3 regions of the Aquitalea sp. S1-19 genome follow, and region 2 is predicted to be linked to each of the others. Evidence: predicted binding sites of a transcription regulator. Region 2 holds the regulator's gene; each other region holds the start of a gene.
What was found. The regulator FNR, encoded in region 2, switches genes on or off when oxygen is low (the NO sensors DNR and NnrR bind a similar motif). The targets are predictions, from matches to a motif close to TTGATNNNNATCAA.
Positions count from the first base shown of each region.

Region 1 (3,279 bases), on a different contig from region 2:
CCGAAGGCGCCGGTTTGACCAGACAGGCATTGCCCGACATCAGCGCAGGAATGGCAAAGCGCAGCACCTGCCACACCGGGTAGTTCCACGGCATGATGGCCAGCACCAGGCCCAGCGCCTCGAAGCTGACGCCGCTGGCACTGGCCTGGGTCGGGATGTTTTGCGGGGCCAGCAGGCGCGGTGCGAGTTCGGCGTAATAGCGGATCAGCTGCGCCGACTTGTCGATTTCGGCCAGACATTCGCTGGTGCGTTTACCCACTTCCAGCGTCACCAGCGCCGCCAGCGCGGCACGTTCATGCTCCAGTGCCTCGGCCACGCGCAGCAAACGCGCCGCGCGCGCTTCGCACGAAAGCGCCGCCCACGCCGGGCGTGCGCGCTTAAGCGCGGCAATACAAAGATTCAGCGCTTCGCCCTGCCACGCGCCACGGGTAAAGGCCACCTCGCCGGTGGCCGGGTTGCAACTGGTAAATGCATTCATGCAGGCAGTGTAACGGAGAGAGGGGAAAGCGGGGAGTGTTGCCGTGTTGCTGTGCCGGGCGAGATGGGGCCCGCCCGGCTTGAGTGCGAGGCACTTATACGCCGACAGGCTTGCGTCCTGTCATCAGATACTCGATGGTTTCGCGTGCGCTGCGCATCTGTTCGCCAAACGGCAGCGGATCCTTGCCGCGGAAGAACAGACCCTTGCTGACTTCACCGCGATAAGCGGCGGAGAGCTTGAGGTCGATGCAGAACTGGCCGGCTTTGGACAGACCATCGCGCAATCCGCAGACCGACAGGCAGTTGAGCGCCTGGGTGCAGCGTGCCGGATCGGCTTTGGCATTGGCCTGCAGTTTGTCCAGACGCTTGATATAGCTTTTCAGCCATGGCGTGAGCACGCCGCGCGCGGGCAGGCCAGCGACCGACATGAACTCGACAATATCCTCATCCTTGGCCTGGGCCAGCGTGCGCTTGAAGTTGTCGTGCGCATCGCCTTCATGGGTCACGGCAAAAGCGGTACCGATCTGCACCGCCGATGCCCCCCATTCGGTCAGCGCCGTTCTGACCTTGGCAAAATGGCTCATGCCGCCGGCGACGATGAGCGGAATACGCTCGCGTTCGATTTCCAGCGTCTTGAACAATTGCTGGGTTTCTTCCAGCACCCGCTTGAAGTTGAAGCGCTCGTCGCCAAGATCCGCCACCTGCGCCGCACCCAGATGGCCACCGGCGTGGTGGGGATGTTCGATCACAATGGCGTCGGGCAGACGGCCTTTTTTCATCCAGCGTTTGAGCACAATGGCGATGCCGCGCGACTCCGACAGGATAGGGATCAGCGCTACATCGGGGTGATCTGCGGTCATCTCCGGCAGATCCAGCGGCAGGCCCGCGCCCATGACCACGGCGTGCGCGCCCGACTCGCAAGCCTGACGTACCAGTGCCGGATGGTCGGCTACCGCTTTCATGACATTGACGGCAATCAGGCCACGGCCTTGCGCGCGCGCCAGTGCGCCTTTGATTTCCCTGTCCAGCGCCACCCGGTTTAACCGGTTCAGTTCCTCATCACCGCTGGCCTTGCTGGAGGCGGCGACAAGATCCGGGTGCAGATGACGCAAGTCCACACTGGCGATGGTTCCAACGGCATTTTCGTGTGCCACGGCACCGGCCAGACTTTGGGCCGAGATGCCGACTCCCATGCCGCCTTGTACGACGGGCAGGAGTTTGCGCTGACGGATGGTGAGCGCAGAGAAGCTGGGGTTCATGCCGTAGACCTTTAGCGATGGAGCAAAAGGTCTATTCTGTGGTTGTTTTTGCGGATGACATTTGATCTGGATCAATGTTTTGAGTTTTGACTCTAGTGTTCTCTCTGCGAGAACCGGTGCAGCGTGGCCATTGTCAGGCCCGGGGGGCGCTGCGGTGGAGTGTTGTTTTTATGTTTAATGACATATGTGTTGTGTTTTTTTTAGAATTTGCATTTAAGATTTTGCGGAATTGGATTATCCTTTTTAAATAATAGATTGTTAATTGCAGGCATTCAGGCACAGGGATAAGAGTATGGATACGCTCAAGGCGCTTATGGTGTTCATGACGACTGCTGAAAATGGCAGTTTTTCCGATGCAGCGCGCAAGATGGGCGTTTCGCCGGCGGCGGTCAGTCAGAGTATTGCCCGCCTGGAGCAGGAGCTGGAAGTACGGCTGTTTAACCGTACCACGCGCCAGTTGACCCTGACCGAAGATGGCCGGCGCTTTTACGCGCAGTGCAAAGGGCCGGTCAATAATCTGGACAATGCCATCAGCCAGCTCAAGGCCAGCCAGGATGAACCGGCCGGCCATCTGCGCGTCAGCATGCCCAACAGTTTCGGCCGACGGCTGATCCTGCCTTTGATGGGCGAGTTCTGCCAGCTCTATCCCAAGATCCGCGTATTTTTCGGACTGGATGACCATTTCAGCGACCTGATCGAAGACGGCTACGATGTCGGTATCCGTCAGGGCATGATGCCGGACAGCCGTATGATGGCGCGCCATCTGGCCGATATTCCTATGTATACCGTGGCCACGCCGGCTTACTGGGACAAGCATGGCCGACCGCAAACGCCGGAGGAACTGTCGACGCATGATTGCATCAACTTCCAGTTTCCGACTTCGGGGCGTTTGTCCAAGTGGGAGTTTGAGCGTAATGGCGAGCGCATTCCGCTGGATGTGTCGGGTACTTATACGCTGAACGAGATTGAGGCGGTGGCCGAACTGGCGCGCCTGGGGCAGGGCGTCGCCCAATTGCCGGGCAATGAGGCGATCGATGCCATGCTCCGTGGCGAGCTGGAGCCGGTGTTGCTCGACTTTCTTTCGACCGAACGGGCCATTTACCTGTGCTTCCCGCACCGCGAACATACCGCCCCGCGCACCCGCGTATTTGTCGACTTTATTGTCGAGCGTCTGGCGAACCATCCCGACGTGCTGGCGAAATGGCCGGAGTAAGGTAGGGAGTAGGGCGTTAGGGAGTAGGGAGTAGGGAGTAGGGAGGTTACTCCCTATTTACCACTCCCCACTCCCTTTACTTACACTGCCATAAACCGTGCCAGCGGCGTGTCGCTCCAGTCCACGCTATCCAGCAGGTTCTTCACGATCAGCCCAAGCTCGGTGTCGCCTTCGATCACCAGCTTGCGGTTGAAAAACAGCGTATCCGGGTCTTCTTCACGCAGCATCATGCGCGCCAAATCCGCGAGGTTGGCGGCGAAGCGCAAGTCCGGCGCCTGTTCCGACTTATCTACACTGAAGCGGGCCTCGTCGGCGGCGAAGCGCAGCTTG
Region 1 covers NZ_RJTZ01000164.1:698-3,976, forward strand. The annotation lists partial or broken gene EGI20_RS16375 (aldehyde dehydrogenase family protein) at 1-478, opposite strand, end outside; gene EGI20_RS16380 (NAD(P)H-dependent flavin oxidoreductase) at 573-1,736, opposite strand; gene EGI20_RS16385 (LysR family transcriptional regulator) at 2,029-2,949, shown strand; partial or broken gene ubiT (ubiquinone anaerobic biosynthesis accessory factor UbiT) at 3,030-3,279, opposite strand, start outside.
Region 1: a site for FNR is predicted at 1,798-1,811, ahead of EGI20_RS16380 (NAD(P)H-dependent flavin oxidoreductase). Genes of this name have one in related genera too.

Region 2 (3,279 bases):
CGCCTTTGGCGGTGCCGCGCGAGGCGACGCCGGAACTGGTGGCGCGTGCGCAGGCCGGCGAGCAGGTCGCGCTGGTGTTCGGTAATGAAACCTTCGGTCTGTCGATAGGCGAAGTCGAGCAGTGCAACCGGCTGGTGACCATTGCCGGCAACCCGGATTATTTCTCGCTGAATCTGGCCATGGCGGTGCAGGTGATGTGTTACGAGCTGTTCAGTCACAGCGGTTTCGAGATGGACTATCTCAAACCCGCAGGCGAGCCGGCGACACTGGACGAGGTGGAAGGTTTGTGCGGCCATCTGGCGCAGGCGATGGACGATATCGGCTACTTCCGCCGCCGCAATAGCGAGCGCTTGATGCGGCGCATGCGCACCCTGTTTGGCCGTGCCGGCCTTGAGCGCGATGAAATCGATATCCTGCGCGGTTTTTGCAAGCAGATCGAGCGGGTGGCGGCCGAGCATGGCAAGATCGAACGCAGCTAGTTCCTTGCACCTGCCTTACGCGCATCCGGAAGTGCGCGATCTGGCTTTTTTGCTGTGTGCACCGCCTCCGGTGCATTTCGGCCCGCCTTGCCCGCGTGCCCGCCTGCTGGGGGCAGAGGGTCTGGCCTGTCTGGCTGAGCTGGATAGGGATCCTGCAGCCTTACTCTCTTGTCTGGCGGCGAGTCCGCGTTTGCGTCTGGGGCATTATGCCGAGCAGCTTTTGTTGTTCTGGTTTCACTTGCGGCCGCATATCGAGGTGGTCGCGCATGGCCTGGCCTTGCGTGATCAGGCGGGGCTGACGCTGGGTGAGTTTGATTTTTTGTTGCGTGTGAACGGCGAACCCTGGCATCTGGAGACTGCCAGCAAGTTCTATTTGCAAGCGCCGCAGGCGGGGAGCGTATTGATAGGGCCGGGGCTGAATGATGCCTGGCCGCTCAAAGCGCATAAACTCACGCAGCAACTGGCGTTGTCGGATCATGCTTGTGCACAGGGGCTGTTGCCTGCCGATTTTTCCGCTTGCCGGCGCGAACTGTTGCTGGCGGGCTGGTTTTTCTATCCGCCAGATTTTGTGCCGCTGGATGCGGGGCTGACGCGGGGCTGGTGTGCGCCGCTGGATGAAGCCTGGCCGCGCACGCATGCCGCTACGCGCTGGGTGCATCTGGCGCGCGAGCGCTGGCTGGCTCCTGCACAGGTACAGGAAGAAGATACGCAGGATGAGGCCGGATTGCGCCAGCACTTGCAAATGGTAGCGTCACCGCAACTGCTGGCCGAGCTTAAGCAGGACAGCGACGGGGTCTGGGGCGAAGTGGCGCGCGGTTTTGTGATGCCGGCTTCCTGGCCGGATGCCGCGCGACTGGACGCATTACTGGCGCGGGTATGAGCTGGGGGGCGGTGATGGCTTGCCTTTAATCAGGCAAAGCCATCACTTAATGGCTTTGCGCGTGGATGCAGCCCGAGATCAGGTTCTTCAGCTCATCGGTCTGGTATAGCTGGATATGCTTGTGGTCGACCTTGATCCAGCCTTGCTGCTGGAATTTGGACAAGGTACGGCTGACCGTCTCCAGCTTAAGACCGAGGAAGCTGCCGATTTCTTCGCGACTCATGCGCAGGATAAAGTCGTTGGCGGCAAAGCCACGGGTAGCCAGACGCGAGGAGACATTCAGCAAGAATGCCGCCAGACGTTCGTCGGCTTTCATATTGCCCAGTAACAGCATAATGCTCTGGTCGCGTACGATCTCGCGGCTCATCAGGCGATAGAAATGATGCTGCAGGCTGGGACTGTCGCGGCTCAGGCTTTGCATGCGGGTAAATGGCAGCTCGCAAACTTCGCTGTCTTCCAGCGCTATCGCGTCACAGCCGTGGACATTGGCCGAAATGCCATCCATACCCAAGAGCTCCCCCGACATGTGAAAGCCGGTGACTTGTTCACGACCATCCTGGCTGGACATGCAGGTCTTGAAAAAGCCGGTACGTATGGCAAACAGCGATTTGAATGCTTCACCGCTGCGGAACATGTACTCGCCGCGCTTGAGGCGCCGGCTTTGACGGATCACGGCATCCAGCTGGGCAAGCTCGTCGCGGTTCAGCCCGACAGGTAGGCACAGTTCACGCAACGTGCAGTTAGAGCAGGAAACCTTGAGGGCGTGCAGATGACTGTTGTTCTGTTCTGGCATACGTAAGATTCAATGCTCTTTCAGGAGAAGCTTGACGCTTGTCAAAGCGGGGTAGACATAGCTGTGCGAATTTACCACTCTGCCAATAGATTGACCACCGGTATCGGACATTATGAGCGCCGCCCAAATTTTTTCGCCATCCCGTTTCGAGTTCGACCGCAAGCTAATAGAACAACTTGACGGCTCCGGCCCCAGATATACCTCCTACCCGACGGCGGATCGTTTTGGTCCGGCTTTTGGCGAAGCGGATTATCTGCGCGTGTTGAGTCAGCGCCGCATCGGTGCCAACCGCAAAGCCATATCATTATACGTGCATATTCCGTTTTGTAACACCGTTTGCTACTACTGCGGCTGTAACAAGATCATTACCAAGGATAAAGCGCGCGCCGATCTCTATCTCGATTACCTGGAAAAGGAAATCAAGCTGGTCACTGCCGCCATGGGCGGTCGCGAGCAACTGGTGCAGCTGCACTTCGGTGGCGGCACGCCGACCTTTTTGTCGGATGCGCAGCTGGAGCGGCTGATGGGCATGCTCAAGGCGCATTTCGACTTCAAGCCTGAAGGCGAGTATTCGATCGAGATCGATCCGCGCAAGGTCGGGCGCGAGACGGTCTTCAAACTGGCGGCGCTGGGCTTTAACCGTATGAGCGTCGGTATTCAGGATTTCGACCCTGCCGTGCAGCAGGCGGTGAACCGCGTGCAAAGCGAGGAAGAAACGCTGGCGGTGATTGCGGCGGCGCGCGAAGCCGGCTTCAAATCGGTGAGCGTGGATCTGATCTACGGCCTGCCGCTACAAACGCCGGCCTCGGTGGCGGCGACTTTGGCCAAGGTGATTGCTATTTCGCCGGATCGGGTGGCGCTTTATAACTATGCGCATCTGCCGACCGTGTTTATGCCGCAGCGCCGTATCAATGAAGCCGAGCTGCCCTCGGCTGCGGCCAAGCTGGATATCCTGCAAAGCTCGGTCAAACAACTGGCTGATGCCGGCTATGTGTTTATTGGCATGGACCACTTTGCCAAGCCTGAGGATGACTTGTCGCGCGCTCTGGCCGAAGGGCGTTTGCAGCGCAATTTCCAGGGCTATTCCACTCACGCCGATTGCGACATGATAGGCCTTGGCGTGTCCT
Region 2 covers NZ_RJTZ01000046.1:8,169-11,447, reverse strand. The annotation lists gene EGI20_RS08735 (RNA methyltransferase) at 1-479, shown strand, start outside; gene EGI20_RS08730 (DUF1853 family protein) at 457-1,359, shown strand; gene fnr (fumarate/nitrate reduction transcriptional regulator Fnr) at 1,406-2,152, opposite strand; gene hemN (oxygen-independent coproporphyrinogen III oxidase) at 2,265-3,279, shown strand, end outside.

Region 3 (3,279 bases), on a different contig from region 2:
CCCGGCCGTATCACGCCGTATCAACAAATCCAGCGCCAGCGCGGCCAGCGCACCTTTGGCGTAATAACTGACGATGGCGTTGGGACTGTTTTCGTCCTGCCGGTAAAACTTGGTCCAGGCATCAAAACTCGACTCTTCCAGCGTCTGCTTTAAGCGGCCACTGCCACGGGCAACGGCCGTGACGGTCTTGGCCAGCAGCCCAAGATAGCGCTTTTTGTCGATCAGGCCGCTGCGCACCAGCGTCAGATCATCGTAATAAGAGGTCACGCCTTCAAAGGCCCACAGCAGGCGGGTGTGGTTTTCCTGCGTCAGATCGTAAGGCGTAAAGGCGGCCGGCTTGATCCGCTTTACATTCCAGCTATGAAAGTACTCATGGCTGATCAGGCCCAGCAACTGCACATAGCCGTCACTCAGGCTGTCATCCCCCTGCAGCGGCAAATCATCGCGTCCCGCCATCAGCGCGGTACTGTTGCGATGCTCCAGACCGCCGTACACATCGCCACCAACAAAGAGCATAAAAAGATAGCCGGCAAAGGGCGCCACTGCGCCGAACAGACGTATCTGGTATTCACAGATCCGCTGCGTATCACGCGCCAGACGCGCAAGGTCGGCGTGATGATGGCGGCCGGAGACAATAAAACGGTGCGGCACGCCACAGGCAGTAAAGCAAACTTCCTCGAAACTCCCCATTTCGAACGGGTGATCAATCAGCGCATCGTAACTGTCCGCCAGATAACAGCCGAAACCGGCCTGATCGATATCCAATGCAGGCAAGGCACTCGCCAGTTTCCAGTTGCCGGATACCGACTCGGGCGCGCCAATCTCCAGACGGTGCGGCTGCGACTCCTGACCCACTACGGCCAGACACAGGCTGGACGCATTAAAAAATCCGCGCTCAAGGTCAAGGTAAGCACCGCGTACCGACAGATCAAAGGCATATACCTGATAGTTCAACACCAAGGGGCCGGCACAAGGCTCGACCTGCCAGCTGTGTTTATCCAGCTTGGTCACGCTCAATGCTCGCCCAGCACTATGGGCACTGAGCGCCACGATATGCCGGGCAAAGTCGCGGATCATATAACTACCGGGTATCCATGCCGGCAAACGCAGAACCTGCCCGTTTGCCGCAGGCTCATCCACGCTCAGCGTCACGGCAAAAAGGTGGGCGGCAGGCTGGGCGGCAACGATGCGATAAGAAATGGAAGACGTCATGGATTAAAAATTCCTGTGGCAGGTAAGGAATAAGCCCCGCTGGCGGGCCACTGATGCAAAAGTTTGACCTGCATCAACAAGCAGACAAAATATGACAATACAATTCAAATTGTTTTATTGCCGGATGATTTTGGATTGTCTTGCAGATAAAGGCTGAAAACAGCTACTGCATTGCACAAACCAGTCTGGCCGGAAGCTTGCCAATTGGATAGAATGTCGAACTGTTACAAGGCATCCCTTTGTGCTGTCAGGGGCAATATCACCCCGGCCAGTACACCGGCAAAAGCAGGGCATCGCACATAATGGCAACATTAAGCATAAACGTGAGACGCATAGCTTAATGGATGACATAAAAACGTTTTAGTTCGCAACTTTGGAGAATCGTTAATGGAAACGCAATCCACTTATAACTATAAGGTGGTGCGCCAGTTTGCCATCATGACCGTCGTGTGGGGTATCGTCGGCATGCTGGTAGGCGTAATCATTGCGGCCCAACTTGTCTGGCCAGACCTGAATATCGGACCCTGGCTACACTTTGGCCGCCTGCGCCCCCTGCACACCAATGCCGTGATTTTCGCCTTCGGCGGCTGCGGCCTGTTTGCCACCTCGTACTATGTCGTACAACGCACCTGTAACGTCCGCCTGATTTCGGACAAGCTGGCTGCCTTTACTTTCTGGGGCTGGCAAACCGTCATCGTTCTGGCTGCAATCACCCTGCCACTGGGCATTACCCAGGGCAAGGAGTATGCAGAACTGGAATGGCCTATCGATTTGCTGATCACCGTGGTCTGGGTTGCCTACGCCATCGTATTCTTTGGCACCATCGGCATCCGTAAGGTCAAGCACATCTATGTCGCCAACTGGTTCTACGGCGCATTCATTCTGGCCGTGGCCCTGCTGCACGTAGTCAACAGCATGGCGATTCCAGTCAGCCTGACCAAGTCCTACTCGGTCTACGCCGGTGCCGTCGATGCCATGGTGCAATGGTGGTATGGCCACAATGCCGTGGGCTTCTTCCTGACCGCTGCCTTCCTCGGCATGATGTACTACTTCGTGCCTAAGCAAGCCGGCCGTCCGGTCTACTCCTACCGCCTGTCGGTAGTGCACTTCTGGGCACTGATCTTCACCTATATGTGGGCGGGCCCGCACCACCTGCATTACACCGCCCTGCCGGACTGGACCCAGTCTATCGGTATGGTGTTCTCGCTGATTCTGCTGGCACCTAGCTGGGGCGGCATGATCAACGGCGTGATGACCCTGTCCGGCGCCTGGCACAAGCTGCGCACCGACCCTATCCTCAAGTTCCTGGTGGTATCGCTGTCGTTCTACGGCATGTCGACCTTCGAAGGTCCGATGATGTCGATCAAGACCGTCAACGCGCTGAGCCATTACACCGACTGGACCGTTGGCCACGTGCACTCCGGCGCACTGGGCTGGGTAGGCTTTATCACCATCGGCTCCATGTACTACCTGATCCCGCGCCTGTTCGGCCGTGAGCAAATGCACAGCATCAAGCTGATCGAAGCACACTTCTGGATGGCAACCGTGGGCGTGGTGCTCTACATCGCCGCACTGTGGATCTCCGGCGTGATGCAGGGCCTGATGTGGCGTGCGCTGAACCCGGATGGCACCCTCACTTACGCCTTTGCTGAAGTGGTGAAAGTGACCTATCCGTACCACTTCGTACGTCTGCTGGGTGGCGCCCTGTATCTGGGTGGTATGTTCCTGATGGCTTACAACGTGTACCGCACTGCGGTTGCCGGCAAGCCGTTTGATGCCAAGATCCCTGCCGCTACCGCGTCGGCTCACTAAGGGCTGAAGGAAACAAACATGGAAAAGATCCAGAAACTGATTGAAGAAAAGGTCGGCTACCTGATCGTACTGACCCTGATGGTCATCAGCGTGGCTGCATTGGTGGAGATTGTTCCACTGATGTTCCTGAAACAGACCACCGAGCCGGTGGCCGGCGTCAAGCCTTACACCGCGCTGCAACTGGCCGGTCGCGACATCTATATCCGCGAAGGCTGCTACAACTGCCACTCGCAGATGATCCGTCCGTTCCGTGCC
Region 3 covers NZ_RJTZ01000040.1:7,795-11,073, reverse strand. The annotation lists gene EGI20_RS07980 (M61 family metallopeptidase) at 1-1,212, opposite strand, end outside; gene ccoN (cytochrome-c oxidase, cbb3-type subunit I) at 1,600-3,024, shown strand; gene ccoO (cytochrome-c oxidase, cbb3-type subunit II) at 3,043-3,279, shown strand, end outside.
Region 3: a site for FNR is predicted at 1,276-1,289, ahead of EGI20_RS07980 (M61 family metallopeptidase). Genes of this name have one in related genera too.